4 regions of the Paenarthrobacter sp. AMU7 genome follow, and region 4 is predicted to be linked to each of the others. Evidence: riboswitches for the same ligand, from Rfam matches in the RefSeq annotation. Region 4 holds a riboswitch; each other region holds the start of a gene.
The links. A riboswitch is a leader RNA that binds a small molecule or an ion and turns the genes downstream of it on or off. The one in region 4 is predicted to bind S-adenosylmethionine.
Positions count from the first base shown of each region.

Region 1: it holds a riboswitch for S-adenosylmethionine, as region 4 does, so the genes downstream of both, ABQM86_RS05855 (hypothetical protein) here and ABQM86_RS07830 (homoserine O-acetyltransferase) in region 4, are expected to answer to the same signal.
Region 2: it holds a riboswitch for S-adenosylmethionine, as region 4 does, so the genes downstream of both, ABQM86_RS13695 (aminotransferase class V-fold PLP-dependent enzyme) here and ABQM86_RS07830 (homoserine O-acetyltransferase) in region 4, are expected to answer to the same signal.
Region 3: it holds a riboswitch for S-adenosylmethionine, as region 4 does, so the genes downstream of both, ABQM86_RS18855 (DUF1737 domain-containing protein) here and ABQM86_RS07830 (homoserine O-acetyltransferase) in region 4, are expected to answer to the same signal.

Region 1 covers NZ_CP165735.1:1,241,757-1,249,393, reverse strand. Annotated here, with positions in the region: gene speB (agmatinase) at 1-276, opposite strand, end outside; gene ABQM86_RS05870 (amino acid transporter) at 498-2,471, shown strand; gene ABQM86_RS05865 (helix-turn-helix domain-containing protein) at 2,498-3,073, opposite strand; gene ABQM86_RS05860 (sodium:solute symporter) at 3,342-4,877, shown strand; SAM riboswitch class IV at 5,005-5,124, shown strand; gene ABQM86_RS05855 (hypothetical protein) at 5,141-5,440, shown strand; gene ABQM86_RS05850 (hypothetical protein) at 5,437-5,628, opposite strand; gene ABQM86_RS05845 (VIT1/CCC1 transporter family protein) at 5,861-7,033, shown strand; gene ABQM86_RS05840 (matrixin family metalloprotease) at 7,118-7,637, shown strand, end outside.
Region 2 covers NZ_CP165735.1:2,966,835-2,974,471, reverse strand. Annotated here, with positions in the region: gene ABQM86_RS13695 (aminotransferase class V-fold PLP-dependent enzyme) at 1-945, opposite strand, end outside; SAM riboswitch class IV at 978-1,091, opposite strand; gene hisN (histidinol-phosphatase) at 1,276-2,088, opposite strand; gene ABQM86_RS13685 (ribosome small subunit-dependent GTPase A) at 2,143-3,258, opposite strand; gene aroA (3-phosphoshikimate 1-carboxyvinyltransferase) at 3,261-4,631, opposite strand; gene ABQM86_RS13675 (DoxX family membrane protein) at 4,638-5,153, opposite strand; gene ABQM86_RS13670 (sigma-70 family RNA polymerase sigma factor) at 5,335-6,129, shown strand; gene rsrA (mycothiol system anti-sigma-R factor) at 6,126-6,386, shown strand; gene ABQM86_RS13660 (50S ribosomal protein bL37) at 6,474-6,548, opposite strand; gene ABQM86_RS13655 (PadR family transcriptional regulator) at 6,662-7,276, opposite strand; gene ABQM86_RS13650 (DUF4097 domain-containing protein) at 7,276-7,637, opposite strand, start outside.
Region 3 covers NZ_CP165735.1:4,103,122-4,110,758, forward strand. Annotated here, with positions in the region: gene ABQM86_RS18845 (NtaA/DmoA family FMN-dependent monooxygenase) at 1-612, opposite strand, end outside; gene ABQM86_RS18850 (SulP family inorganic anion transporter) at 767-2,470, shown strand; SAM riboswitch class IV at 2,557-2,668, shown strand; gene ABQM86_RS18855 (DUF1737 domain-containing protein) at 2,682-2,948, shown strand; gene ABQM86_RS18860 (rhodanese-like domain-containing protein) at 2,945-3,355, shown strand; gene ABQM86_RS18865 (O-succinylhomoserine sulfhydrylase) at 3,356-4,564, shown strand; gene ABQM86_RS18870 (hypothetical protein) at 4,575-5,219, shown strand; gene ABQM86_RS18875 (glutamate--cysteine ligase) at 5,216-6,412, opposite strand; gene ABQM86_RS18880 (UDP-N-acetylglucosamine 1-carboxyvinyltransferase) at 6,545-7,637, opposite strand, start outside.
Region 4 covers NZ_CP165735.1:1,709,193-1,716,829, reverse strand. Annotated here, with positions in the region: gene ABQM86_RS07840 (winged helix DNA-binding domain-containing protein) at 1-417, shown strand, start outside; gene ABQM86_RS07835 (hypothetical protein) at 493-900, shown strand; gene ABQM86_RS07830 (homoserine O-acetyltransferase) at 962-2,083, opposite strand; SAM riboswitch class IV at 2,099-2,215, opposite strand; gene ABQM86_RS07825 (bifunctional o-acetylhomoserine/o-acetylserine sulfhydrylase) at 2,399-3,739, opposite strand; gene ABQM86_RS07820 (VOC family protein) at 3,941-4,579, shown strand; gene ABQM86_RS07815 (CPBP family intramembrane glutamic endopeptidase) at 4,700-5,473, opposite strand; gene ABQM86_RS07810 (histidine phosphatase family protein) at 5,497-6,177, shown strand; gene ABQM86_RS07805 (DeoR/GlpR family DNA-binding transcription regulator) at 6,202-6,993, opposite strand; gene ABQM86_RS07800 (class II fructose-bisphosphate aldolase) at 7,018-7,637, opposite strand, start outside.

The sequences.
Region 1 (7,637 bases), 470 kb from region 4:
GGCAACCTGGATGTTCTCGAACGGGCTCACGTCCCAGGCGGGGTTGTACGGGCGGAGCAGGCGGCTGGCCTCGCGTACGTGGTTGGCGCCGAAGCGCGCGCCGGGGCGGTAAGAGACGCCGGAGTCAAAGGGAACGCCAACTACCGTGACGTCGGCTTTGGAGACCTGATCCAGGCGGGGCAGACGGGCATAGGTGGCGGCACCGGCATAGCGCGGGATGCGGGACGAATCGATGGGACCAAGGTTGCCGTTGGCCTCAATACGGAGCTCTTCCAAAATGCGCCACTCCTTAGTGGATAGCTGGGATAACTGTGACACCCATCATACACTCAAAGTTGCCTAATATGCATCACCTGTTTACAAGTTGATTTTGATGGCGCGCTTCATGAGATGCCGGTCACAGTGGGCGTAAAGATTCCATAAAAACCGGGGTCCCGGCGTCGAAAGCGGCCATACGCTCCTTGCGGAAGCAGCACCGTGCTGCACGAAAGGACACAGTGACAACCTTGTCGAGGCCTCCGGCCGATCCGGCCAACCGGCCAAAGAACTCCTTCAAGCTCAAGCCCTGGCTGCTGGAAGGAATGCCGGACACCTCGGGCAAGAGGCAAGGCCCCCACGGCCGCCCGTCGGACGCCCACAAGCCACAAGCCTGGTGGAAGGTCATGTGCCTCACCGGCCTGGACTACTTCTCCACGCTCGGCTACCAGCCCGCCATCGCCGCACTGGCAGCGGGCCTGCTGTCCCCCTTGGCCACCCTGCTCCTGGTGCTGGCAACCCTGGCCGGCGCACTGCCCGTCTACCGGCGCGTGGCCCGCGAGAGTCCTCGCGGCGAAGGCTCCATTGCCATGCTGGAACGACTCCTCCCCCGCTGGGGCGGCAAGCTCTTTGTCCTGGCCCTCCTGGGATTCGCCGCCACGGACTTCATGATCACCATCACGCTCTCAGCTGCCGACGCCACAGCACACTTGATCGAGAACCCCTTCGCGCCGCACTTCCTGGAAGGCCAGCACGTTGTCATTACACTGGCTTTGATCGCCGGGCTGGGTGTGGTCTTCCTTCGCGGATTCAAGGAAGCCATCAATGTGGCAGTGGTACTGGTGGCAGCGTTCCTGGCACTGAACCTTGTGGTCATCGTCGTATCCATGACCCACCTCTTCACCGAAGCCGGAGTCATTACCGACTGGTGGACCGCACTCACCACCTCCCACGGCGACCCCATCATGATGATCGCCCTGGCCCTTCTGGTCTTCCCACGCCTGGCACTGGGGCTCTCCGGATTTGAAACCGGCGTGGCCGTCATGCCCCAGATCAAGGGGCACGCCACAGACACCGAAGCCAACCCCGCAGGCCGGATCAAGGGCGCCCACAAGCTCCTCACCACGGCCGCCATCATCATGAGCTCGTTCCTCATCACCTCCAGCTTCACCACCGTCATGCTGATTCCAGCCGCCGAGTTCCAGGACGGTGGCAAAGCAGAGGGCCGCGCGCTCGCCTACCTTGCCCACAAGTTCCTCGGCGACGGCTTCGGTACCGTCTACGACGTCAGCACCATCGCCATCCTCTGGTTCGCCGGGGCGTCCGCCATGGCCGGGCTGCTGAACCTCGTTCCGCGATACCTGCCCCGCTACGGCATGGCCCCCGCCTGGGCCCGGGCACTGCGCCCGTTGGTCCTGGTGTTCACCGTGATCGCCTTCATCGTCACCATCATCTTCCAGGCCGACGTCAACGCCCAGGGTGGCGCGTATGCCACCGGCGTACTGGTCCTGATCACCTCTGCTTCCATCGCAGTCACCCTGTCCGCACGCCGAAAGAAGCAACGTGGCCAGTTCATCGGCTTCGGAATCATCTCCCTCGTCTTCATCTACACCACAGTGGTCAACTCGATCGAGCGTCCTGACGGCCTGAAGATCGCGGCACTCTTCATCCTGGGCATCATGGTGGTCAGCTTCATCTCCCGCATGCGGCGCGCCTTCGAGCTCCGGGCCACCCACATCAAAATGGACGAGAAAGCCCTGGAATTCACCGCCAATGCTTCCGAGGGGCCCGTCCGGATCATCGCGCATGAACCCAAACACCTCAGCGCCAGCAGGTACCGCGAGAAGCTACAGCACGCCCAGCAGGCCAGCCACCTGCCCGTCGACTGCGACGCCGTCTTCATCGAGGTCATTGTGGATGACAGCTCGGACTTCGAACAGGAACTCCAGGTTGTGGGCAAGATCCGGCACGGTTTCAAGATCCTTGAAGTACACAGCAACAACGTCCCCAACACTGTGGCGGCCGTGCTGCTCCACATCCGGGACGTCACTGGATTCATGCCCCACATCTACTTCCGCTGGACCGAGGGCAACCCGATTTCAAACCTCAGCAAGTTCCTCTTCTTCGGCGAAGGCGAGATCGCGCCGGTGACCCGGGAAGTGCTGAGGGAAGCCGAGCCGGACATCACCCGCCGGCCGTGGGTGCACGTGGGCTGACCGCATCAGCGGCGCGGGGAGAAAAACTAGCGGCTCGCCGCCGGCACCAACACCCAGAGCACCTCGACGGTCTCGTCCGTGGGGTTGATCCACGTGTGCGGTTCGCGGCCGGGGAAGGAGAGCGTGTCCCCTTCCTCGAGGTCGTATGCCTCGTTGGTCAGAATGAGCTTGATCCTGCCCTTGATCACGTGCAGGACATCGACGTCGCAGTCCACGGCGTAGAGCTCGTTCTCCCCGCGGCCCCGCGGCTCAATGGTGGCCTGCAAAATCTGGAGCCTGCGTTCGGAGCGGGCCGTCAGCAACCGCTCCACGATGCCTTGGCCACCCAGGGAGATGCGGGGGCCGTCGTCGCGCTTGGTCAGGTGCGTCTCCGGGGCGGCGAACAAGTCACCCACAGAGACCGACAACACCTGGCACAGGGTGACCAGTGAAGCGACCGACGGCGACGTCAGGTCACGCTCCACGCGGCTGAGGAAGCCCTTGGTCAGCCCGGTGGCATCAGCCACCTGCTCAATGGTGAGGCGCTGCGCCTGCCGGGCTGCGCGGATTCTGGAACCGATGGCAACGGGAACATTGCTCGGTTCAACGGGGAGAGCCTTCATTCACGAACCTTTCAGGCCTGTCATCTGGCCCTGTCATTGGAGCAATAGTAGCCGGGAGACGAGCCAACAGGACCAGAACCGGCGGAACCGTGACTAAAGCATCTTGACTGTTACTCCGATCACAACATATCCTCATAGGCAACAAGTGTTGTCTGTGAGGCACACAACACCCTTCCCCAATCTCCAACCATCAGCACAGAGACTTCGACGCTTCGCAGGAGTATCGTCGAAAACCCCAACCTCCGTGCATCAGCTCCAAGGACCGCTCATGGAATCTTCGGCTATAAACATCGCAATCGTGGTGGTGTACCTGCTCGCCATGCTGGCATTCGGCTGGTGGGGCAAGTCCCGCACCAAGAACAACAGCGACTTCCTGGTGGCTGGCCGCCGCCTGGGACCGTTCCTTTACACCGGCACCATGGCCGCTGTGGTCCTCGGTGGCGCTTCCACCGTGGGCGGCGTCGGCCTCGGCTACAAGTTCGGCATCTCCGGCATGTGGCTGGTAGTGGCCATCGGCGCAGGCGTTCTGCTGCTCAGCCTCCTGTTCGCCGGTACCATCCAGCGCCTGAAGATCTACACGGTCTCCCAGATGCTGAGCCTTCGCTACGGCAGCAGGGCCACGCAGACCTCCGGCATCGTCATGCTGGCGTACACGCTCATGCTCTGCGCTACTTCCACCGGCGCCTACGCCACCATCTTCGTGGTGCTCTTCGACTGGGAACGCTGGCTTGCCATCGCCGTTGGCGGCGCGATCGTCCTGGTTTACTCCACCATTGGCGGCATGTGGTCCATCACGCTGGCCGACCAGGTTCAGTTCATCATCAAGACCGTCGGTATCTTCTTCCTGATGCTCCCGTTCGTCCTGAACGCTGCCGGCGGCATGGACGGCATCCGTGAGCGCCTCGATGACACCTTCTTCCAGATCGATGGCATCGGCGCCCAGACCATCATCACGTACTTCGTGGTCTACACACTGGGCCTCCTGATCGGTCAGGACATCTGGCAGCGCGTCTTCACTGCCAAGACCCCCGCCGTTGCCCGTTGGGGCGGCGCCACGGCCGGCGTCTACTGCATCCTCTACGGCATCGCCGGCGCCCTGATCGGCTTGGCCGCCCGGGTGGCACTGCCGGACATCGATGTCACCAACCTCGGCAAGGACGTTGTTTACGCCGAGGTGGCAACCCACATCCTGCCTGTCGGCATCGGCGGCCTGGTCATGGCCGCGGCTGTTGCGGCCATGATGTCCACCGCTTCCGGCGCCCTGATCGCCGCAGCCACGGTGGCACGTGCGGACGTTGTCCCGTTCGTGGCCAGCTGGTTCGGCAAGAACATCAACACCGATGACAGCGAAAACCCCGAGCACGACGTCAAAGCCAACCGCTACTGGGTTCTTGGACTCGGCATCGTGGCAGTACTGATTTCCATGGCGGCTCAGGACGTGGTGATTGCCCTCACCATCGCCTACGACATCCTGGTGGGTGGCCTCCTGGTCGCAATTCTGGGCGGTTTGGTGTGGAAGCGCGGCACGGGCATCGCTGCTGCATGGTCCATGGCAGTTGGATCGGTGCTGACGCTGACCCTGCTGATCCTCTTCGCCCTGGGTGTCATTCCGAGCGCGGACGGCGTCTACGCCAACGAACCGATCTACTACGGTCTCGCCGCTTCGTTCATCGCCTACGTAGTGATTTCACTGCTCACCCCGCCCACTGATCCCGCAGTCCGCGAGGCCTGGGACAAGCGCGTTGCCGGTGCCGTCTCTGAGGAACTCCCGCCTGAGGCCCACCCGGTCAGCAGCCACAAGTAGCGCTGCAAGCAACAGAGCAAAATTCGACGGCGGCGCCTCCCCTTTCCGGGGTGGCGCCGCCGTTGTTTTGTCCCCGGGAAGAGGGCGCCCCAACTTGCTGGACAGCCGTGCGGTAAGGTGGTCCCAGCTTCAAGAGATGTGGTGCCAAGCTCCGACTGGCCACACACCAACCCCATGTTCACGGGTGGTTCGGATGAGGAAGCGGCCCGTCCCGGACCAGAGACAACCGAGCGGGCAAGAGCACTCCCCCAAGGAGCAGTCCCTTGCCGTACCAAGGCGATACCACCCCGGCTACCAGTACCCCGGCAACAACAGCCACCCACACAGTCGCGGTGATTCCCGCCGTCGACCTCTTCCTGGGCACGGTGACCATCACTGCCAAGGCCGGAACCATGCGGTTCGGACATCCCCAACCGCACCTGATCGCGCAGGCGTTGGCCCGAGCGGTCCGGCCGACCCTTTGGTGTGATGCGTCGAGAACCCTAACCGTGACTGTTGCGGCGGCCGGCAAACGCGCCGGCGTGCAGCTTCACTACACACTCAGCCACGAGGAGCCCGCCTAGATTTCCTCGTCTGCTTCGCGGAATTCCTCGGTCTCGTCGATGGGGACCACACGTTCGTCGTCCTCGGGGGCGTCCACTTCTTCCACCCAGGCCTCGTCCACTTCCTGGTCCTCGGCGTAGTCATAGGCCGGATCTGACTCAATGGTGGTCCGTTCCGGGTAGTTGGCGTGTGATTCGGTGGTGTTCATGGTGCAACCTCCGTCTCGTGGGCCGCTCAAGCCCTGTTGAACGTGCGCGGGGTGGGCCCCCGCCCCTGTCCTTCCATCTGAGCACCGGCTAAGTCGGGGGTCAAGGACGGCCGGAAATTACGGTGCGCCGAACATTCCAAGTGAGGAATACCAGCCAAAAAACCGCGCAGATAAGCGGTACAGTGGGGCGTGCAATGGGGCCGCAACTACCCCACCCAGCACAGGAGAGAAAGTGCAACAGCACCAGGAATCCCCCGGTTCGTCGAGCCCAGCTCCGGACCCCACCCCGGAATCGGCAGCCATCGAGAACGTCGGAACGCAACCCGCGGCGCCCTCGCACGCCGACATCCGCCGGTGGCGTCAGTACCTCGCCGACGAGCGCGCCGAGGCCGCGGTCTACCGCGAACTCGCCCAGAGGCGCGACGGCGAAGAACGCCAAATCCTGCTGGCCCTGGCCGAGGCCGAAGGCCGGCACGAGGCCCACTGGCTCAAGCTCCTGGGTGAGCACGCCGGAATGCCCAAGGCCGCGTCAGCCCGCAGCCAGTTCCTGGGATTCCTGGCCCGCAACTTCGGGTCGGTCTTTGTACTGGCCCTGGCCCAACGCGCAGAAGGCCGCTCCCCCTACGGCTCCGAACCCGCGGCAACACCCGCCATGGTGGCTGACGAACAGATCCACGAAGAGGTGGTCAGGGGCCTGGCTACCCGTGGTCGGAACCGGCTCTCCGGGACCTTCCGTGCCGCGGTCTTCGGCGCCAACGACGGCCTGGTGAGCAACCTTTCGCTGGTCATGGGCATGGCCGCCACCGGCGTACCCAGTCCGGTGGTGCTGATGAGCGGTGTGGCAGGTCTTTTGGCGGGCGCACTGTCCATGGGCGCCGGCGAGTACGTCTCGGTCCGCTCCCAGCGGGAACTGCTCAACGCGACGCTGCCCACCCAAGCCACCCTCACGGCAGCACCGTCGTTGGACATCGAACACAACGAATTGGTACTGGTCTACCTTGCCCGCGGCATGACGCGCGAGGCCGCTGAGCATCGCGCCGCAGAGCGCATGGGCCTGTTCAGCTGCGACTGCGATCCCAGCCTCTCCTTGCAGCCCGAGAAACCTCCCACCGACGAGCACGAATCCGTCGGTTCGGCATGGGGCGCAGCGATGTCCAGCTTCTGCTTCTTCGCGTCCGGTGCCATCGTTCCCATCCTGCCCTTCATCTTCGGCATGACGGGCTTTGCCGCCTTGATGGTGGCCGGTGTGCTGGTGGGCATCGCGCTCTTGGCGACCGGCGCCGTCGTGGGCTTGCTGTCCGGGACCTCGCCGCTGAGCCGCGGGCTGCGCCAACTCGCGATCGGCCTGGCAGCGGCTGCCGCCACGTACGGGCTGGGCCTGGTGTTCGGGGCAACCATCGTCTAGTTTGGACGGTTCCCCCCGCAGCCCGTAATGTTGGTTCGTCCTCCGCGCTGCCCCGCGTGACCAGGGCGTGAGGAATGGAGAACCGTGGACTCGGAGCGGGAAACGCGTGCGCCAAAGCACCGGCGGACCGGCACGGCCTGGCACATTCTCCGTGGCGTGCTCATGGCCGGAATTGCCGCTGTGGTGGCAGTGTTGGTCAGCGGATTCCTGCATGGAGACCCGCGGATCACCGCCCTTTTCCCGGGTGTGAGCGTCCCTGGTGCCGCGCACGACGGGACACCCGGGCAGAAGCAGACGGCGCCAGCACGTGCAGCAGACGCCCCGCCGCCCGGATTTGAGGAGGCGGACGCCCCGCTGGCCTCGCCGAAGGTGCCGGAGACTACCAACGAGTCGTATAAGTTCCTGGCTACCAACGACGACGGCACTCCGGTGGGGTACTCGCCATGCCGCCCGCTGCACTACGTGGTGAACGAAGGGTCCGCGCCGGAAGGTTCCGATGCACTGCTGGAGGCAGCGATCGCGAACGTCTCCGCAGCTTCAGGAATCCAGTTCGTCAACGACGGGACCACCGACGAGTTGCCGGTAGACCGACGGGAGCCATACC
Region 2 (7,637 bases), 1.3 Mb from region 4:
CAGCCCGGCGAGGACCTGGGTGGCCCGGGCGAGGGTTGCGGCACCCAGGACATTGGGGGAGCCGCCTTCGTGGCGGGCAGGGCCCGTTGCCCAGCTCACCGAGTCGAGGCGGGCTTCACGGACGGCGCCGCCACCAGCCAGGTGGGGGATCCCGGCGTCGAGCCAGTCCGGGCGGCCCACTACGACGCCTGCGCCGAAGGGGGCATACAGCTTGTGACCGGAGAACACCACGTAGTCAACGTCGTCCTCCGTGATGTTGATCCGGCGGTGGGGTGCCAATTGGGCGGCATCCACGACGATCCTGGCACCGTATTCGTGCGCCAGTGCAGCGAGTTCTGCGATCGGCAGGATTTCACCTGTCACGTTGGAGGCGCCAGTGACGGCGAGCAGGCTGACCCCGCCTTGGGCCAATTCATCGCGGAGCTTGTCCACCGTGGCGGTCAACGTGGAGGCCGCTACGACGCTGCGGTGCGGGACACCCTGCCAAGGAAGAAGGTTGGCGTGGTGTTCGATGTCCAGATAAACGACTTCCCCGGAGAAACGGCCGTCAATCTGCGGAAGGCAGCCTGCCAGGAGATTCAGGGAGTCTGTGGTGTTTCGCGTGAAAATCACGGAATCGTCGGGACGCCCGCCGACGAACTCACGGACAATACTGCGCGAATTCTCATAGACCGAGGTGCTGATCTGGGACGCAAAGCCCGCGCCGCGGTGAACGCTGGCGTAGTAAGGAAGGACCTCGTTGAGGTAGGCCGAGACGATGGTCAGGGCCGGAGCCGATGCGCCGTAGTCCAGATTCGCATAGCGGACGTGGCCGCCCTGGATCAGCGGTGCCTGCAGCTCAGCGCCAGTGACGGCGGCGAGTGGCCGTGCAGCGGGAGCTGCCTGAGACGGGGTTTCACCGGCGAAAGCCGGGATGATGTTTGAGTCGAACGTAACTGTGCTCATGGGACCTCACTCAAGAGGGATCCCCGGAGGGGGATCCGCGCTTGCCGCATCCGTTCCGGACCGGCCGGGTCGTCACCCGGGGCACCCCGCCGCGAATGGAGGGTTGCCGGCCAGCAAACCGGGGTTTAGCGCTGGCACTCGTGACCTGTAAAAAAGGTTAGGGCACCTCCAGTGGCCCCTCCAAAGTCGCTTCGCTTTGTTAAGCACTTTGTTACGCCGGGTTGTAAATCGCCGATCTGGCGAAGAAAAAACGGCGGACGCCTCCAAAAGGAGGCTTCCGCCTTCGAATATTCGGTGAAAAGCAGCGTGCGTGCCCTGAAACGAACCTGCCTAGAGCAGGTCGTCCAGGCCCGGGTTGAGCCGCTTGAGGACTTCCGAGTGAAGGATGGAGTTGGTGGCCAGCGCGTTGCCGCCGAACGGACCGTCGTCGCCTTCCAGGGAGGTGAAACGGCCACCGGCCTCCGTAACGATCGGGACGAGGGCTGCCATGTCGTACAGGTTCAGCTCAGGCTCGCACGCGATGTCCACTGCACCCTCGGCCACCAGGCAGTATGACCAAAAATCGCCGTAGGCCCGGGTTCGCCATACATCCTCTGTGAGCCCCAGGAACTCATCCAGGTTTCCGCGGTCCTTCCACCCGGACAGGCTTGAGTAGGACAAGGAGGCATCGGACAGGCGGGAAACGTTGGAGACCTTCAAACGGGTGGCCGCGGCAAGGGACCGGCCCATGTAGGCGCCCATGTCCTTGGCAGCCCACCAGCGTTTTCCCAAGGCGGGTGCACTGACGACGCCAACCACGGGTTCACCCTCATCAACCAATGCGATCAATGTTGCCCACACCGGTACGCCCCGGACAAAGTTCTTGGTCCCGTCGATGGGATCAATGATCCAACGCCGTGAGCCGTGTCCGCTGCTGCCAAACTCCTCGCCAAGGACAGCATCCCGGGGGCGGGACCGGGAGAGCTGACCCCGGATGGCTTCCTCCGCTGCTTTGTCGGCGTCAGTGACAGGTGTGAGGTCTGGCTTGGTTTCGATCTTCAGGTCCAGGGCCTTGAAGCGGTCCATGGTCTGGGCATCGACTGAGTCAGCGAGGACGTGGGCAAGGCGCAGGTCATCGTTGTAGGTGGAAACGGGATGGGTCATGCCACCAAACTATCCTGAAACGTTCGCTGCAGCGGGGACGTGAAGCCGCAACGATCAGTTGACGGTGCCCAGTTCCTTGGTCTCTTTTGCTTCCATCCGGGGGTCGGCACCGAGCAACCGGCGCAACGAGGCCAACCGTGCTGCTCCTGAAGGTCCTGCATGGCCGTTGTTCACCCACGGATCCAGGCCGCAGTTGATGGCCGTGGCGTCGTGCTTGCATCCCCGCTCACAGGCTTCGGTTCCTGGTTCAAGATCCGGGAAGGAATGCAGAATCCGGTCAGGGTCCACATGGGCCAGGCCAAAGGACCGGATGCCCGGGGTATCGATGATCCAACTGCCGGCCGGGGCGTCGGCGAGTTTCAGGGCCAAAGCGGAGGAGGACGTATGCCGGCCACGGCCTGTCACGGCGTTAACGCCGCCGGTGGCCCTCTCCGCCCCTGTCAGCGCATTGACCATGGTGGACTTGCCCACGCCCGAGTGGCCGAGCATCACGGTGACCTTGCCGCCGAGGTGGGAGCGCAACTGGGCTACGGCGTCGCGGTCCAACCGTGCGGACAGGCCGTCATCGGAGCGGGCGTCGATGCCGCCTGCTTCGGAGTCCGCCGTGCGGCTGATGATGACGGGGAAGTCCAGGCTGAGGTAGTTGGCAAGCAATTCTGCCGGATCCTTGACGTCCGCCTTGGTGATGAGCAGCAACGGCTCAATGCCGGCGTCGTAGGCTGCCACCAAGGCGCGGTCGATGAATCCGGTGCGCGGTTCAGGGTTGGCGGCTGCAACAACAATGACCAACTGGTGGGCGTTGGCCACCACTACGCGTTCGATGGGGTCGGTGTCGTCCGCGCTGCGTCGCAGGAGGGTTCGTCGTTCTTCCACCCGGACCAGCCGCGCCAGCGTGTCCGGCGAACCGGAGACGTCCCCCACTAAAGCGACGAAGTCCCCGGGTACTACCGGGTTACGCCGCAGTTCGCGGGCGCGCGCAGCGATGACGACGCGTGCGTTCGCGGAATCCTCGTCCACAATCGCCCTGTACCGTCCGCGGTCAACGGTGATGATCCGCCCGATAACGGCGTCGTCATGGCTGGGCCTGTCCTTGGTCCGTGGCCTGGACCCTTTTTTGTTGGGTCGGATCCGGACGTCGGATTCGTCCCAGGAGCGTGCATCGCGGCCCATGGTCAGTTTTGTGCCCCATCCGTGCTGGAGATGGTCCCCACCATTCGGGCCCAGATTTCCGGGAACTCCGGCATGGTCTTGGACGTGGTGGCGATGTCTTCCACTTGGACGCCTTCCACGGCGAGGCCCAGGATGGCGCCGGCAGTGGCCATGCGGTGGTCGGCATAGCTGTGGACCACTCCGGCGTGCAGAGCCGCGGGGCGGATGATGAGGCCATCGGCGGTCTCTTCGGCGTCACCGCCCAGGGAGTTGATTTCAGCAACGAGTGCCGCAAGCCGGTCCGTTTCATGGCCACGGAGATGGGCAATCCCCGTCAACCGCGAGGGGCCGGCAGCCAGAGCGCACAAGGCGGCAACGGTGGGCGCGAGTTCGCTGGTTTCGTCGAAGTCGGCGCCCTTGATGACCGGTCCGCCGGTCACGGAGAGGGTTCCGTCCTCCATAGTGACGCTGGCTCCCATGGTGGCCAGGATGGTCCGCCACATATCGCCAACCTGGGTGGTGCCTTCCGGCCAATTGGTGACCCGTACTGTGCCCTGTGTTGCCAAGGCTGCGGCCAGGAAGGGGCCGGCGTTGGAAAGGTCCTGCTCGATCCTCTGGTCAAAGGCGTGGATGGGCCCGGGGGAGACCCGCCAGTGGTTGGGTACGGAGTCATCCACGGTGACGCCCACGCTGCGGAGGACCTCCACGGTCATGGTGATGTGGTCCAGGCTGGGTACAGGCTTGCCGACGTGCTCCAAGTGGAGGCCATCGGTAAAACGGGCGCCGACCAACAGCAGGGCGGACACAAACTGCGATGACGCGCTGGCATCGATCACTAAGTGGCCGCCCCGGACTTCGCCGGTGCCGTCCACCATGAAGGGAAGGGCCGACGGCGTCCTGCCGCCTTCGGCTGCCACGGAAACGCCGAGGGCGGTCAACGCCTCGATGATGGTGCCCATCGGCCTGTTGCGGGCGTGGGGGTCGCCGTCGAAGACGGTAGTTCCCTTGCGCAGGGCCGCCAGCGGAGGTACGAACCGCATGACCGTGCCGGCGAGGCCGCAGTCAATGGCTGTCCCGGCGCTTGGGGCGGCGGGATCCATCGGGGTGATCTCAAGGTCAGGGCCGTAGTCGCCGTCGCCGGGAACCTCCGTGACCGTGGCCCCCAACTGCCGCAAAGCCTGGATCATGAGTGCGGAATCACGGGAATGCAGCGGAGCCCGCAGCCGTGAGGGACCATCCGCCAAAGCCGCCAACACCAGGAACCGGTTGGTCAACGACTTTGAACCAGGTACCGTCACCGTGGCATCCACGGGCCCTTTGGCGTAGGGCGCCGGCCAGAGAGGCAGCGCAGCGGCTTTGCTTGGTCCGGTATTTGCGGCGGTGGTCCCCGTCATGCTTCCTTATGCTCCAACTGCGTTGTCTACGGCCTTGCGTACTGCTTTGTCTGCCCGCTTGATCTGCTTGCCCGTCACCTTTTTGGCGTCGGCAGCCAAGTGCTCCGCGCGCCAGGCAATGCTGGGGCGTCCCTCGGTATCAACCGAGGCAAGAAGGACCCCGCCTGTCAGGGAAATATTCTTCAGCAACTGGGCCTTGCGTGCGCTCCGCCCTTCCTTGGTGCTGATATCCGCTGATCGCCATTCGACGTAGGAGTTCAACGCCGATGTGACAGCCAGCACCGTTGCGGCAAAACGGGTGAGCTTCCCAAGCCCGAGCAATGCGCCGGCCCCCAACTGGGCGCCTCCAAGGACGCGCGCGAGGGTCTTCTCATCGGCTTTGAAGGGCAGCGATTCCGAGGCCCGTCGAAGGACGGGCGAGAGCTGCTTGGCGGTATCGTCTGCGTTCCTGAGCTTGTCAAGGCCTGCGACGACGAAGCTGGACGCGAGCATGGGCCGCGCGAGAAAACGGATAACAGACATGTCTTGCCTCCTGGATGGCTTGCCACACTATGTCAATGGGTCTTGTGTTCAAGGGGTGCAGTCTGCTCTAGTCTTGCACCTTTGCGGAATATTTACCCACCGGCGGCCGTTGTGAACTAGTGGTGCGGTGGAGACCGGACTGCGGCACGGTGTTGCCGCCTTGGTGAACGGAGTTGATTTTTTGACTTTGGTTAAGGACCGTGTGGTTCTACCGGAGCGCGGGTACGGCACACAGCCGGATTCCCCGCAGCTGACAGTAGACTTGGCAACGATGAGCACCACGGAACCGGCCGCAGCGGCCATGTACCAGGCGGCCGGCGCGGAAGACGCAGTGGCCGCACCCGACGTCGATGTCGCTTCGGAGACTCCCGAGCAGCGGCGTGCGCGTTTCGAGCGCGACGCCATGCAGTATGTGGACCAGTTGTATTCGGCAGCCATGAGGATGGCACGAAACCCTTCGGATGCGGAGGATCTGGTTCAGGAGGCCTATACCAAGGCATTTTCGGCTTTCCACCAGTACAAGCCAGGGACCAACCTCAAAGCGTGGCTGTACCGCATCCTGACCAACACCTATATCAACCTCTACCGGAAGCGGCAGCGTGAGCCGCTGCAGTCCAACTCGGACACGATCGAGGACTGGCAGTTGGCCAAGGCTGAGTCGCATACTTCTGCGGGGTTGAGGTCCGCGGAAACTGAGGCGCTGGACCACTTGCCGGACTCCGACGTCAAGAACGCATTGCAATCCATCCCGGAGGAATTCCGGCTGGCTGTCTACTTCGCGGACGTCGAGGGCTACGCGTACAAGCAGATATCTGAAATTATGAACACTCCCATCGGCACGGTCATGTCACGGTTGCACCGCGGCAGGAAGATGCTGCGGGACATGCTGGCGGACTACGCCACCGAACGGGGCTTCAGGGCCCACACCGAAGACCAGGCCGCGGCCGGAAGCAACAATCAGGAGAAAGAGAAATGAGCGACTGCCAGGGATTGGGCGATTGCGACGATACGCGAATGCAGCGGATCTACGAATACCTCGACGGCGCGTTGACCCGCGAGGACCTCACTGAGATCAAGCAGCACCTGGACACCTGTGAGGAGTGCTCCGAGCAGTATGACCTCGAGTGCCTCATCCGTACCATGGTCAAACGGTCGTGCACCGAGTCAGCCCCGGAGAACCTTAAGAACTCGATTCTGGACAGGATTCACTCCATCAAGCCGGTAGAAGCCTGATCCCAGCGGACGCAAACGCCAAGGGCCCCGGAAACCGCATGGTTTCCGGGGCCCTCGCTCTTAAGCCTGTGACACTAAGCCGCTGGCTTAGGTGTTGGGACGCTTGCCGTGGTTCGCGCCGCCGCGCTTACGGTCACGACGCTTACGTGCACGCTTGCTCATAGCTGGCCTCCTTCAATGATTGATACTCAATAGAGCTGCCCTCCAGTTTCGCACATCCGGGTGCCGGGTCGCGAACCGGGAACGTTGTTGCGCCGGCAGAAGCCAACTCCACGTCAATTGCGCAGCGAGTTCCTGATCGAGATGCGCGCCTGGTCCAGTACCGTACGCACTGTTTCCAGTGCCAAAGGCGTCAGCGGTTGTGAGGCACCGTGCAGGCGCAGCTCCACCCGGATATCGTCCCTGAACGACTGGACCATGAGCTCGGCTTCCTTCACCAGGCGCTGGCCCTCAGGGGTGTAGCCGCCGGGCCGGCTCCGGAAAGGTGGTGAGGTTGCGGTGGTGCGGGCCGCTTCAGCAGTGGCCGCAAGGTCCGCCCGCAGGCCCCGCATATTGGTCCGGATATCTTCGCGCAAGTTGTCGGCGAGCCGCCTGACGGAGGCGGAAATGGTGTTTTCGACGTCGGCCAACTCGTCCCTGCGGCCATCAAGTTCGGCGAGGCCCGCGTCGGTGATGAAGTATTTGGTGCGGCGGCCCTCGGTCTCGGTGGCTACCAAGCCCTCTTCCTCCAGCTTGCCCAGGCGCGGATAGATGGTCCCTGCGCTGGGGGAGTACGTCCCGCCAAACCGGTCGCCCAAGGCCTTGATCAATTCATAGCCGTGCTTGGGGCCTGCTTCGAGCAACGCCAACAGGTACAGGCGCAGGGCTCCGTGTGCAAAGACGGGAGGCATCAGAGGCCCGCTTCCCCGGGGATCGGGTGGTTGTTGTCCTGTGCCGGTGCTGACCCGTGCATGATGTAGGTCTTGCCGGAGACCGTGTTGGTGCGCACCAGCATGAGCTTTTCGTCCGGGCCTACAATCGTGTGCACGTTGCTGCCGGGTTGGGCATACATCTGGTCGTCGATCACTACGGTTCCGCTGGCTGACTTGGCCACAATGTCCAGGCCGACGTCGTGGGGAAGCCTGATGGTCAGGTCGCCGGAGACGGAGTTCGCCCCGAGGTCGTTGGTATAGTCCTGGAGATCGAAGCTGAGGTCACCGCTGACAGTGCTGGCCCGGACGTTCTTGAACTTGCCCGAAGCGGTCACTTCGC
Region 3 (7,637 bases), 2.4 Mb from region 4:
GATCGGGTGCACCTTTTTGTGGTCGGCAAACACCCCTGCGGACACGTCCTCAAGGACCGCGCCCGGTTCCCAGCTCCGCCAGAGCCGCCTGACGACGTCGACGAATTCCTCCGCTTTTTCATACCTAAGGTCGTGTTCAATCTGTTGATCCAACCCGTAGTTCTGGGCGGCGAGGTCGCTGCCGGACGTGACGACGTTCCAGCCCAACTGGCCCTCTGAGAAGTGCTGCAACGTTGCCAAAAGCCGGGCGGCCGTGAAGGGCGGGTAGAACGAGGCGCTGACGGTCGGCACGATTCCCAGGTGCTCGGTGGCGGAGAGCAGGTAAGGGACCAGCGCCAGCGGATCGTGTTTCGGCGCAAAGGAGGCATGAGCCAGGGACACTTCGGCCGATCCGCCATACGTGTCCGGCACGGTGAGGGAATCCTCGATGATGAAGAGGTCCAACCCGGATTGTTCGAACGCCCGGACTGCGTCCTGGTACAGGGCTGGCTTCTTCCAGTCGTAACCCAGGCCGTAGCCGGGCGTCCCCCACCCCTGGACACCGAATCCATGGCCCACAAACCATCCAAAATGCAGCATGGGCTTGAGTGTAGAACTGCTCTGTCCGTTCACCGCGACCTGATTTCATGCGAAGTTACAGGAGGACGTACTGGGTCAATTATGCTCCCGGGGCGTCACATTTGAACGCGGCCGGAGACGGTCCGTATTTTCCACATAAGGCGTATGTCGTGTTCCACAATCAGTAGGGGTCGGGAATGATCGCTGTATGAGTGCAGCAACCTCCCGCCCCTCCGCCAAGGAGCGGCTGTCCAGCGCCTGGGCCCTCAAGGGCTACAAGCGTGAATGGCTGCGGCACGATCTCGTTGCGGGCGCTGCGCTGTTTGCTTTGCTGGTGCCCGCCGGGATGGCCTATGCACAGGCAGCAGGGCTTCCCCCGGTCACCGGGCTTTACGCAACAGTGGTCCCGCTGCTGGTTTATGCGGTGGTGGGGCCCTCCCGCATTCTGGTCCTGGGACCCGACTCTGCCCTGGCCCCTATGATCGCCGCGGCCATTGTGCCGCTGGCAGCGGGAAGCAGCGAAAAATCCGTGGCGCTGGCCGGCTTGCTGGCCGTGTTGATCGGGGCGCTCATGCTTGCGGGCTCGGCACTGAAACTGGGAGCCATCACGGGCCTGCTGTCCAAACCCATCCGGCTCGGGTACCTCAACGGAATCGCACTGTTGGTGGCCCTTTCGCAACTCCCGGCGTTTCTGGGTATTGAGGCCGACGGCGACGTCTGGCAAAAGCTCGCGAAGGTCACTACCGGGTTACTTGGCGGCGAGGTCAACATCACCGCGCTGTTGTTGGGAGTGGGGTCGCTGGCGCTCATCTGGATCCCCCGGCTCCTGAAGTGGAAGGTACCCGGCGTCCTGTTGGCGGTGGTTGGCTCGTGCGTGGCGACGGCGGTCTTCGGGCTCAACGACGACGTGAAGGTCACCGGGGTCCTGCCGCAGGGCCTGCCCATGCCCGCACTCGGGGGTATTGGCTGGGCCGACGCCCTGATGCTGCTCCCCGCCGCCGCGGGCATCGCGCTCATGGCTTTCGCTGACACTGGCGTGTTGTCTCAAACATTGGCAGCCAAGGAAGGGAAGAAGGTCTCCGGAAACAGGGAGATGGCAGCGCTTGGAGCAGCCAATGCCGCTACAGGCCTCTTGGGTGGGTTCCCCATTTCAGGCAGTACCTCCAGGACACCGGTAGCCGTGGATGCAGGCGCAAAATCCCAGATGACAGGCGTGGTGGGCTCCGTGCTGGTACTGGCCTTTATGCTGCTGGCTCCGGGAGTAACCGAGTACCTGCCGTCGGCAACCCTGGCCGCCGTCGTCATCGCCGCGGCCATTGCCCTCGCAGATCCTGCCGGCGTCAGGCGGCTCCTGGGGCTGAGCCGCAGCGAGTCCGTGGTGATGCTGGCTGCGTTCCTGGGAGTGCTGACGGTGGGTGTCCTCCAGGGAATCGTGGTGGCCATCGCCTTGGCACTCCTGGACTTTGTCCGCAGGGCATGGGATCCGTACAGAACCGAACTCGGCGCAGAGGAAGGCCTTCCCGGGTATCACGACCTTGAACGCCACCCCGAGGGCAAGCGCATCCCCGGGCTCTTGATCCTCCGGTTTGATGCACCCCTGTTCTTCGGCAACGGACAGGTCCTGGCGAGCTTCGTGAGGGAGCAACTCGACGAGGCCCCGGACGAGTCCGCGGAGCCCGTCACCCACATCATCCTTGCCGCCGAACCGATCACCGGGATCGACACCACAGCTTTGGATGACTTGGTAACCCTGGACGAATGGTTGGCCAGAAAAGGAGTGGATCTGGTGTTTGCCGAGCTCAAAGGGCCCGTGAAGGACAAGTTGATCCGCCTCGGCACGGCGGCCCGTTTTACGCCGGACCACTTCTACCCCACTGTCGGCGCGGCAGTGCGGGAGCTCAAGGACCGATAGTGGATCAGCCTCCGATTACGCAACATGACGACGGTGCAGCCGCCCGCAAGTGCAGCCCGACGCCCGTGGATGTTACGTTTTTCTTGAGTAATGAGTACCAGCGCAAAGCCCTGACTTGCTGGTCGGCAACCCTCTCTCCGGCGGGGTGCCTCAGGTGACTACTCGGCGTATCGACAACTCGAACTGCAAGCGTGACTGAGGAGCACCAGCAATGCCTGAACCCACTGAAGAAAAACTCTCCTACCGCCTGATTACAGGCCCGGATAACCGCGATTTCTGCGAGCGTATCCACAACTCCCTCGCCGAAGGCTATGTGCTCCATGGCAGCCCGGCAGCCACCTTCAACGGCACGGACGTCATCGTGGCCCAAGCCATTGTGCTGCCTGCGGCGATCGCCAATGCTGATGCCGCCGTCGCCAACGCAGTGGACCAACTTGAGAATTACGACGATGAAGAAGCGTTCGAGGGCCACGCATGAGCTACGCAGGTGACCTGACCCCACAGGACGCGTGGGCCAAGCTCGAAGAAGGCGCGATCCTGGTGGATGTGCGCACCGAGGCCGAGTGGGCCCACATCGGCATCCCGGACACCAAAGCCACCGAGAACGATCCCCTGTTCATCCAGTGGAACCTGGCTGGCGGTATCCCGAACTCCCGCTTTATCGAGGACCTGCAGCAGCAGGCACCCGAGGATGACGCCGTGGAGCTCGTGTTCATCTGCCGTTCCGGCCAGCGCTCCATCTCCGCTGCCATTGCCGCAACACAGGCCGGCTTCACGGCGTACAACGTCCTTGAGGGCTTCGAAGGCGAACCGGACCGCTACGGTGAGCGCACCGTAAACGGCTGGAAGAACCGTGGCCTGCCTACGAATCTGGGGACCGAGTAAGTGACTTTCAATCCCGACGCCGCCGGCTGGAGCCCTGACACCCAGGCCGTTCGCGGTGGCCTTGACCGCACCAATTTCCAGGAAACGTCCGAGCCCGTTTTCCTGAACTCCGGCTTTGTCTACGAATCGGCTGCCGCTGCCGAACGTGCCTTTACCGGCGAGGACGAACGCTTCGTTTACTCCCGCTACGGCAACCCGTCCGTCGCCACGTTCCAGGAGCGGCTGCGGCTGCTCGAAGGAACCGAGGCGTGCTTTGCGACAGCCTCCGGCATGTCCGCGGTCTTCACCGCTTTGGGTGCCTTGCTGGCTGCCGGCGACCGCGTGGTGGCCGCGCGCTCGCTGTTCGGCTCCTGCTTCGTGATCCTCAACGAGATCCTGCCCCGCTGGGGTGTGGAGACGGTGTTCGTTGACGGCCCGGATCTGGAGCAGTGGCGCGAAGCCCTCTCGGAACCGACCACCGCCGTGTTCTTTGAGTCGCCCTCCAACCCGATGCAGGAGATCGTGGACATCGCCGCCGTCAGCGAACTGGCGCATGCTGCCGGGGCGACTGTCGTGGTGGACAATGTCTTCGCCACTCCCCTCCTGCAGCGCTGCGGTGATCTGGGCGCGGACGTCATCGTGTACTCCGGCACCAAGCACATTGATGGCCAAGGCCGTGTCCTCGGCGGCGCGATCCTGGGCACCAAAGAGTTCATCGATGGTCCCGTCAAGCAACTCATGCGCCATACCGGCCCTTCCCTTTCCGCGTTCAACGCCTGGGTGCTGACCAAGGGTTTGGAGACCATCGGACTGCGGGTGAACCACAGCTCGGCATCCGCTTTGAAGATCGCGGAGTGGCTCGAGCAGCAGCCTGCCATCAGCTGGGTCAAGTACCCGCTGCTCACGTCCCACCCGCAGTACGAGCTTGCCGCGAAGCAGATGAAGGCCGGCGGCACTGTGCTGACCTTCGAGCTGTCTCCTTCGGCCGGGCGCTCAGCCAAAGAGGCCGCCTTCGCCTTGCTCGATGGCCTCCGCGTCATTGACATCTCCAACAACCTGGGCGATTCCAAATCCCTCATCACCCACCCCGCCACCACCACCCACCGGGCCATGGGGCCTGAGGGCCGGGCCGCGATCGGACTCACCGACGGTGTGGTCCGCTTGTCGGTAGGACTGGAAGACGTGGACGATCTCATCCTGGATCTGGAGAAGGCCCTCAAACAGGTCTAACCTTGCTGCCATGAGCGGGATTCATCCCTATCGCCGTGCCGGAGCGGTCATCGTTGCCGGCACGGTGGTGTGGTTCGTGGGAATCTCGCCGGTCTCACGCGTCTACATCACACCGGACGATGCCGAACGCCTGCGCATGCTGACCTCCGGACGGCGCGGCTGGATCGTGGGCCAGCACCTAACCGCAGTGGGGACCGTCGCCGTGCCGGTTGGATTCGCTGCCTTTGCCCGCGCCGTTCCGGGAAAGGACGCCGTACCGGGTACGCACTCCGTCCCGGACACCGGCGCAACGCGTGGGAAAGCGAAGAAGTGGGCTTACGCTGCCGCCGCCGCGTTGCTCGCCGGCGCCCCATTCTTCGTCTCCAGCCTCGCCCGGCGGGCTTCAGACCTCGAAGGTTTTGCCTATCGCCGGGGATCCAACGCGCCCTTCCTGGCGTATTCCGGGTTGCACGTGGTGGCGTTGGCCGCCTTGGGTGGGAGTCTTCTTTCCTTACCCACAAAACGCTGGATCGGCGTCACAGCTTCGGTCAGCGCGCCTATCTACGGCGCCATTCTGGTAGCCAAAAAGGACATCCCGCCGTTCTGCTTCTACTTGGTGGAGGGTCTCACTGGCGCCTACTTAATGGCGTGGGAAGAACCGGCCGGCCAATCCTAAGGCCTCCTGACCCGGGTCAGCATCGGCGCGGGCTCCTTGTGCGCGTCGGCGGAGGTTCCGCGAACCGTCACCTTCGCTGCATGCCCGACGACGGCGGCCAGGGCTGCGCTGGTGGGTGGACTGCCCGGCTGGTTCTGGCTGCCGCGCTGCCTGTTGTTGTAACGCACCGCCGCTTCCCGTTGCTCGTCCGCGCCGTTCCCCCGCTCCAACAGGTCTGAGATCCCCGCTTTGACCAGCTCCAATTCGCCTTGGTCATCCAGCACTGGGCTCACATAATCCACCAGCGCCCAGACGACGTCCGCCGCCGGCTGGGGCCGGAAATCACCGAAGTCCAGGAGATCTCCACGCAACCCCGCATTGCTGGCCTGCCAACTCGCCATCCGCAGGAGTGCCGTGGGCACCGCGGTGGGCTCAACGCCGTCGAGCATTTCCAAGGAAGCGGTCTCCACCAAAGCCCGCACCAGTACCGCAATCAACGCGGCGTCCTCGGCGCGCAGGCAGACGTCGGCTACGCGGACCTCCACGGTGGGGTGGTTCCGGGAGATGCGGGCGTCGAAGTAAATCATGCCCTCATCCAGGATCACGCCTGTTTCCAACAGCCGATTCACGATGCGTCGGTAGGCAGTGAGTGATCCGAACACGCCGGACGGTCCAGAAGTGGGCCAGCGGTTCCATGCCTGGGTGCGGTAGCTGTCGAACCCGGTGGGAAGGCCGCGCCAATAGGGTGAGTTGGCGGTGAGGGCGGTGAGCACGGCAAGTTTGTCCCGGATATGGTCCAGCACCACCACGCCTTCCTCAGGGGATTCGACAGAGGTGTGCACGTGGAATCCGCACGTCAATTGTTCCGTAGCGATGATTCCGAAGCGATCCAGCATCGCCACATAGCGGGGATCCGGGGTGGTGTGGGTGTTCGAATCCAGCGGAGAGGTAGCAATTGCAGCAACCCGCGCTCCGTGCTGCCGGGCTGCTTCGTTGGCCATAGCCCGGCCGCGGCGGATCTGATGCAGAAGGTCACCGTAGCTGTGGCAGGGGCGGGTCTGGGTTTCGATCTGCTCCAGCTTGAGTTCGTGGCTGAGACTCGTTGCGGATGCGGGTTGGTGGCGGCCCGCAAGCAGCGCATCCGCGAGGGCAAGGGGCTCTCCCGTCACAGGATGGACGATGAGCAGCTCTTCCTCGACCCCGAAAGTCCGCATGCTCCATTCTGCGTCAGGAGGCCGGTGGAGGACAGTGGCTGGAAGGGCAGCGAGGGCCGCACCTTCCCGCCATCCGCACCAGAGCGAACTGGGGCGGATGGCGGGAACGGGCGCGCGGGCTAAGCGTGGAGCCTAGTCCTGGAAGTACTCAATCTTGGCGCCGATGGTGTTCAACCGCTCGGCCAGGTCCTCGTAGCCACGCTCGATGACGTAGATGTTGCGGAGCTCGGACGTGCCCCGGGCAGCGAGCATTGCCAGGAGCAAGCAGGCGGCAGGGCGCAGGGCAGGCGGGCAGCCGATTTCGGCAGCGCGCCACTTAGTGGGTCCGTTGACGTAAATCCGGTGCGGATCCAGCAGTTGCACCTGGGCGCCCAGCTTGTTGAGTTCCGTCAAGTAAATGGCACGGTTCTCGTAGACCCAGTCGTGGATCATGGTCTGGCCCTCGGCGTTGCCCGCGATCACAGCGAAGAACGGCAGGTTGTCGATGTTCAGGCCCGGGAACGGCATGGGGTGGATCTTGTCCTGCGGCGCGCGGAGCTCGGAAGGCTTGGTGGTGACGTCCACCAAACGGGTCCGGCCATTGCGTGCCATGTATTCGCCGGAGATTTCGAGGTTCTGGCCCATCTGCTCCAACGTAGCCAGCTCGATCTCCATGAATTCGATGGGAACCCGGCGGATGGTGACCTCGGAGTTGGTCACGATGCCCGCGGTGATCAGGCTCATGGCCTCGATGGGGTCCTCGGACGGGAAGTACTCGATCTCCACATCAATGGCGGAACGGCCAGTGATCTTCAGGGTGGTGGTGCCGACGCCCTCGATTTCAACGCCCAGGCCCTGCAAGTAGAAGCAGAGGTCCTGGACCATGTAGTTGGGGCTGGCGTTGCGGATCACGGTGGTGCCCTCGCGGTGCGCGGCGGCCATGATGGCGTTCTCAGTAACGGTGTCGCCACGTTCGGTGAGGACGAAGGAACGGTGGTGGTCATCGGCCGGGGGCGCAGCTACGGAGTAGAACCCGGACTTCGCTTCGACCTCAAGCCCGAACTGGCGCAGGGCCTGCATATGCGGCTCCACTGTGCGCGTTCCGAGGTCGCAGCCACCAGCGTAGGGCAGCAAATACTCACTGGTCTCGTCCAGGAGCGGCCCCAGCAGCATGATGACGCTGCGGGTACGGCGGGCGGCGTCCACGTCCATGGACCCAAGGTCCAAAACTTCGGGCCTGCGGATG
Region 4 (7,637 bases):
GCTGGCAAGCTATCGCCGGGCGCCCTGGCATCACTCGCCATGGACGGCCTGGAGTTTTACCTGGCCCCGGAAGATGCCGTCGAGCTCACCAACCCCGGGGGCCCTTCGCGTCTGCCTGACGCAGGACTCCCCCGCATCGACCTCATCCAGTGCTACGACGAATACGTCATGGGCTATTCGCAGTCCCGGCACTATCTGGGTGGGACAGCACCGTACTTCCCCGAAGACAACGGGCCCATGCACGTGGTCCTGATGGATGGCAGGTTGGCCGGATGGTGGCGCCATGGGTTCTCCGGCGGAGCCTGCCACCTGGATGTCCGCATGAACCGGCCCACAAGCCCTCCCGAACAGATGGCCCTCGACGCCGAAGTGGAACGCTATGGGCAGTTCCTGGGCATGGAGGCCCGCCTCCTCTGAAGTCCTCGCTGCAGGCGCCGGAGTTCACGCCGTGCGACCGGGCTAAGCTGGGATACGACCTAGGAGGCCTGCACTGTGAACAATCTGATCTTCTGGATCATCGTCTGCTCGTGGCTGATTCCGCTCGGAATCCGCATGTACAACCGATCCCGCGCGCGCCGGATCCAGAACGGAACCTTCCGCAGCCCCGGTTATCCCCCGCAGCAGAACCTGCCCGGCCCCGGTTACCCTGCACAGAATTACCCGCCGCAGAACTACCCCGGCTATCCGTCTGAACCGACCGTCATCCGCCCTGTGGATGACGCGCCGCAGCCCGGGCCGCCGTCGAACACTTCCTCCCCCACGCCTTTCCCGGCCACCAACGGATCGGAGCCGCAAGGCTACCGCGCCCGCAAGCTGGCAGAGCTGGACGCAAAGTTCAGCAACGGGGAGATCGCCATGGAGGACTACATGAAGCAGCGCGGCGACATCATGAACGGCTAGCCTGGCGGCCAACCCGGCGTCCTGCAGCCGCTACTCAACTGTCCGGCAACGGCCACTCAACTTAGGCGAAGAAGGCTCCGCGGAGCTGTGCTGAGAGCTGGCCGATTTCCGTCAGGAACCCGTCGTGGCCGATCGGCGCCTCAATGATATGAACCGGAACATCACCCGGCAAGGCTGCCGCCAATTCCCGGGATTGCGCCGGGAAATACAACCTGTCGCTGTCCACCGCCGCAACGAAGAACTCCGCAGTGGTACGCGACAATGCTGCCTCCAGCGATCCACGGCCGCGTGCGACGTCGTGGGACATCAGGGCTTCGGTGAGGGCGATGTAGCTGTTGGCGTCAAATCGTCGGACAAGCTTTGTTCCCTGGTGGTCCAGGTAGCTCTCGACCTGATAGCGGCCGCGCTCCCCCAGGACCGCAGCGGCAAGAGGTGTCTCCAGGTGCTGGGCTTCACGGCCAAAGCGGAAGTCCAACTCCACTGCGGAGCGGTAGGTGATGTGGGCGATGCGCCGGGCCAAGGCGAGCCCGTGTTCAGGGGCAGTGCCACCGTAGTAGTCGCCGTTGTTGAAATTCGGGTCCTGACGGATGGCCAGGGTTTGGGCCTGCGCAAAGGCGATCTGCTCGGCCGTGCTGTAGGCACCCACGGATATCACGGCACAGCGTTTCACCCGCTCTGGGAAGGTCACTGCCCACTCCAACGCACGGGCGCCACCCATGGAACCGCCCAGCACGGCATGCCAGGCCTCGATTCCCAGGGCTTCGGCCAGGCGCGCCTCCGCCTCGGTGCTGTCGCGCAGGGTGACCAAGGGGAACCGGGAGCCCCAAGGACGGCCGTCCGGCGCCTCCGAGGACGGTCCAGTGCTGCCGTAGCAGCCACCCACGATGTTGATGGAGATGACAAAGAACCTGGTGGTGTCGATGGTGGCACCGGGGCCTACCAACTGCTCCCACCATCCTTCTTCGTCCGTAGCTCCCCGGGCTACGTGTGTGCTGCCCGTGAGGGCATGCTGGATGAGCACGGCATTGGAGGCATCGGCGTTCAGCTGCCCCCAGGTCTCATAAGCGAGGACGACGTCGGGAAGGAATCCACCGGCTTCAAGGTCCAGCGGCCCAATGGCGGCGTACTTGACGGTTCCGTCTTCTTCTCCGGATTTTGGAAGGGCTGCAGCAGTGATGGTCATTCCTTTGACACCTTAAACTCGCGCTTGCCCGTCGCCTTGGGTGCGAACAGGCCAGGTCTTCACCCGGGGCACCCCACCGCGGAGGAGGGTTGCCGGCCAGCAAGCCGGGGCTACGCGCTGGCACTCATGACCTATACGAAGAGTCTAGGAAATACAGGGCGGGTATGGCGAAGAATGTGACATCAGTGTGACGCTTTAGGGCGTTTTCGTTCACGAAGCAGCACTCCGGAACGCCGCCCGGCGAATAATCGTCGGTCCGGGCGGCCTCCCAGGAAGGTGGCGGGCGTGGTCGCGCCGTATCGTCCAGGTCCGGAATCAGGCTCCCTTGGCGGCCCGGAATCCGGCTTCGAGGTCGGCGATGATGTCATCCACGTGCTCAATTCCCACGGACAAGCGAACCAGGCCGGGGTTAACACCGGCCGCCAGCTGCTGTTCAATTGTCAGCTGGCTGTGCGTAGTGGACGCCGGGTGAATGACCAGCGAGCGGACATCGCCGATGTTGGCCACATGCGAGTGCAGTTCCAGTCCGTCCACGAAGCGCTTGCCCGCTTCAACGCCACCTTTGATGTTGAACGCAACAATGGCGCCGGTGCCTTGCGGACCATACTTCCGGCCACGGTCGTACCACGGACTGGACGGCAGACCCGCGTAGGCAACCGATTCGACGTCGTCGTGGGCTTCCAGCCACTCGGCCACTTTGGTGGCGTTGGCTACGTGACGCTCGACGCGCAGGCTCAGCGTCTCCAGCCCCTGGGCAATCAGGAAAGCGTTGAACGGGGACACAGCGGAACCGAGGTCGCGGAGAAGCTGGACGCGTGCCTTCAGGACGTAGGAGAGGTTGGCGCCGAGCGCCCCATCCTTGCCAAGATCCCGGGCGTAGACCAAACCGTTGTAGCTGGGGTCCGGGGTGTTGAAACCCGGGAAGCGCTCCGGGTCCTTGCCGAAGTCGAAGTTGCCTGAGTCCACGATCACGCCGGCGATGGCGGAACCGTGGCCACCGAGGTACTTGGTGGCGGAGTGGACCACGATATCGGCGCCCCACTCGATGGGACGGATGAGGTAGGGAGTGGACAGTGTGTTGTCGACGATGAGTGGCACACCGGCCTCGTGGGCGGTGCGGGCGACGCCCTCGATGTCCAGTACGTCCTGGCGCGGGTTGGAAACAACCTCGCCGAAGAACAGTTTGGTGTTCGGCTGGACGGCATCACGCCACTGCTCCAGGTTGTCCGGGTCCTCCACGAAGGTCACCGAGATGCCGAACTTCTTCAGGGTGTGCGCCAGCAGGTTGTACGTACCGCCATACAGGCTGGGGCTGGCCACGATGTGGTCGCCGGCCTCCGCGATGTTGAGGATGGCGAAGGTCTCCGCAGCCTGGCCGGAGCTCAGCAGGAGGGCGCCCAAGCCGCCTTCGAGGCTCGCGATCCGCTGCTCCACGGCATCCTGCGTCGGGTTGCCGATCCGCGTGTAGATGGGCGCGAGCTCGGCCAGGGCAAACCGGTTGGCTGCGCTCTCGGCGCTGGGGAACACAAAGGACGTGGTCTGGTAGATCGGCAGTGCCCGTGCTCCCGTGGCAGAGTCAGGCTCCTGGCCTGCGTGGATCTGGCGGGTTTCGAAAGACCATCCTTGGGACATGGAGTTCTCCTGTTCGTGGCGCATGGGTTCTGTGGAAACGTGCTGCATGTGAGCTGGGGCCAGTCTAGGAAGTGTCCGGAGCCTTGGACAGCTTTGTGACGCCGGTGGAATCTTTCGGTCTTTCAGCGTCGCCGCATGACGCGGTACGGCACCGGTTATGCACATCCCACCTTAGTTAGGCTTGACTTAGCTGAGACCCCGATCACAAAGTGCCAAGATGAAGCCATGCGCATGGATCACGTCTCTTACGCCTGTGAACGAGATGGCCTTCTGGCCACTACCGAACGAATTTCCGCGGCACTGGGAGTGGACGCTGTCCGGGGCGGAGTGCACCCGCGCTTCGGTACCCGGAACATGATCATTCCCCTTGCGGATAACAAGTACCTGGAAGTGGTGGAGGTCCTGGACCACCCCGCTTCCGACAAAGCACCCTTTGGCCAGGCAGTTCGTGCCCGCTCGGCCGCCGGTGGTGGCTGGATGGGCTGGTGCGTCGCTGTTGATGACCTGGCACCGTTTGAGGACCGCCTTGGCCGCTCCGCTGTTCCGGGCAACCGCAAGTTCCCTGACGGCCGCGAACTGGTGTGGCAGCAGATCGGCATCCTGGGGCTGATCGCAGATCCCCAGGTCCCGTACCTGCTCAAGTGGGAGGGCGACCCGTCACTGCACCCGTCCAGGATCTACGAAAGCGACGTCAAGATGTCCAGCCTCACCATTGCGGGCTCGGCGGAACGCGTCACTGAATGGCTCGGAGAACCGGTGGAAAAGCCGCTTGAGGACGTTGCTGTCCAGTGGATGGCACCGCACGGCACTCCGGGAATCATGTCAGTAACTTTCGAAACCGCCTCAGGAGCAGTCACCATCTGACCGCCCCGTCCATCCGGGCACGTCCCGGCACCGGTCATCCCTGTCCGGTAAAACTTCGGCCGCCATCAGCGGGTGCCAATGACGTCACCCACCGATGGCGGCCGGATATTTTTAAGCGTCCTACCCCAGGCCGATCGCTTTGCCGAACAGGCTGAAACCCACAAACGCCACGATGTCCAGCAATGCGTGGGCAATCACCAAGGGCATCACGCGTTTAGTCTTGGTATAGATCCACGCGAAGACCAAGCCCATGACCACGTTGCCGATAAACGGCCCGAAGCCCTGGTACAGGTGGTAACTCCCCCGCAGGACCGCGCTGACCACAATGGCCACGGGCATGCTCCAACCGAATTTGCCGAAACGGTCCATGAGGTACCCCACCACGATCACTTCTTCCACGACCGCATGCCGCATGGCAGAGAGGATGAGCACTGGCACGGTCCACCAGTAGGCGTCCAGGCCGCTGGGAACAATCGCCGTGGTGATGCCGAGGGCCCGGCCGGCGGCGTAGAGGCCCAGAGACGGAATTCCGATCACGGCAGCAAGGCCCACACCGTGGAGCAGGTCCTTGCCCGGCCGGGCGAAGTTGAAGCCGAGCCGGGCGAACGCCGAGCCGTTGTCGCCGTCGCGGTTTGCCTGGATATGCGCGGAGAGGAAGTAGAACACCAGAGCCACAGGCACCAGGGCGAAGATGATGTCCAACAGTTGGTAGGTAAGGTCAAAGTACTCGCGGGTGCTTTGGGACCGGTTCAGGGTTGAGGTGGCGTCGGCCAAGGGAGCCCGCGTCATCTTGTCCAGAAGTTGCACCACGGAATAGACGGCCGACTGGCCCAGGGACAGGCCCAGCACAATCAGTACTTCGGCGCGCAGCCGTCGGCGGGAAGCAAGGAACATGTACCCACCCTATGCTTGGTGGGATGGGTGCCCCAGCAAGAATTTTCATGATCCGGCATGGCCAGTCCGCCGCAAACGCCGACACGTCCATCTACAACCGTGTGCCGGACTACCGGATCCCCCTCACGGGACTCGGTGTGGAGCAAGCCCGCATTGCCGGTGAAGACCTTCGCCGCAGGCTCGACGGGCAACAGGTCTGCGTCTACGTCTCACCGTATTTGAGGGCCTACCAGACCTTGGAGGCGTTGAATCTGGGCTCGTTGATAGAACGCGTCATTGAGGAACCCAGGCTTCGTGAGCAGGACTGGGCCAACTTCCAGATTGCCGGGGAGATCGAGGATCAAAAGGAGCTCCGCAATCTCTACGGCCACTTCTTCTACCGGTTCCGCGAGGGCGAATCGGGTTCCGATGTGTACGACCGCGTGTCGTCCTTCATGGAGACGCTCTACCGCCATTGGCAAAAGCCCACCTACGCGCCGAACGCTCTCCTGGTGACGCACGGACTGACCATGCGCCTGTTCTGCATGCGCTGGTTCCATTGGACGGTTGAATACTTCGAATCCCTCAACAACCCGGATAACGCTGAGTTGCGCACACTGGTCAGGAACGACGACGGCCAGTACAGCCTCGATTCACCGTTCAGCCAGTGGGTGCCCAGGGATGTTGACGATTCGGTGCTGCACGCACCCAGAATGCGGTTTTAGGCAACGCACCCGGCTTGCCGGTGGCTAGCCGGCTGATGCGACGATGACTTCCGTGCCCTTGGCTTCGAAGGCAGCCTTGTCCTCTGCGCTGATTCCGGCATCGGTGATGAGGTGCCTGAAGTCGTAGCCCGCCATGGCTGCGAAGGAGCGGCGGCCCACTTTGGAGGAGTCAGCTACCACGTAGGACTCCGTGGCGCGCCGTGCCATCACAGTGTTGACCATGGCCTCGCCCTCGTCGGTGATGGTAGGACCGAGGTCCGGGTCCACGCCATTGACGCCGATGAACGCAATGTCCAAAGCAACTTTCTGCATGATGACATCCGTGTAGGGACCCACGAGCTCGTAGGAGCGCGGATTCAGGATGCCACCGGTGACCATGATCTTGATGTTGGGCCGGACCGCCAGTTGCGAGGCAATGTTGATGGCGTTGGTCACCACCGTCAGCGTGGGCCTGTTGGACGGGGCGTTGAGGTCCTCGCGGGTGGAGAGCAACTGGGCCAGAGCGGTGTTGGTGGTGCCGCCGCTGAGGCCTATCACAGCACCGGGGCGGATCAGCGCGGACGCAGCCTGGGCAATATCCTGCTTGGCTTGGGCGTGGTCGTCACGGTTGTAGCGGCCCGGGAGGTCATAAGCCACCGATCCGGTGGTGGCCCCACCCCGGGTCCGGCTGAGCAACCTCTGCTTGGCGAGGCTGTCCAGGTCTCGACGGGCCGTGGCCGGTGACACGCCCAGGCGCGTCACGATGTCCTCGACTTCCACATGGCCGGACTCGGCCAGGAGATCGAGGATGGCAGTCAGCCGATCGGTGCGCGTCATGACGAGCCTTTCGCGGGTTCGGAGCTATTTCGCTTTGGCGAACAGCGTCAGCATACGTGCGGACTCCAGCACAAGGGCATCCCGGCCGGCCTTGAGGTACTTCCGGGAATCCACCACGGCAGGGTTGGCATCGAGGTACTCACGGACGGCGCGGGTAAAGAACCCGTTCAAATGTGTGGATACGTTGATTTTAGTCATACCCGCGCCGATAGCGGCTACGAGCATCTCATCTGTGACGCCTGAGGAGCCGTGAAGGACCAACGGTTTTCCGACCGCGGACTTCAGGCGGGTGATCAGGTGGAGGTCCAGTGAAGCGCTTCGTTCGGTCATGGCGTGGGAGGAACCAACGGCCACGGCGAGCGCGTCCACACCGGTGGCCTCAACGAAATCCTGGGCCTCGGCGGGGTCGGTCCGGACGCCCGGGGCATGGGCACCGTCTTTGCCTCCCACTTTCCCGAGCTCGGCCTCCACGTAGACACCGCGCTGGTGGGCGTAGGCGGCGACACGTTGGGTGACTTCGACGTTCCACTCGTACGGCAAATGCGCGCCGTCGTACATGACGGAGCCGAATCCCAGGTCGACCGCAGCCAGAGCGAGGTCCTCGGACTCCGCATGGTCCAGGTGCAGGGCCACCGGGACGGCGG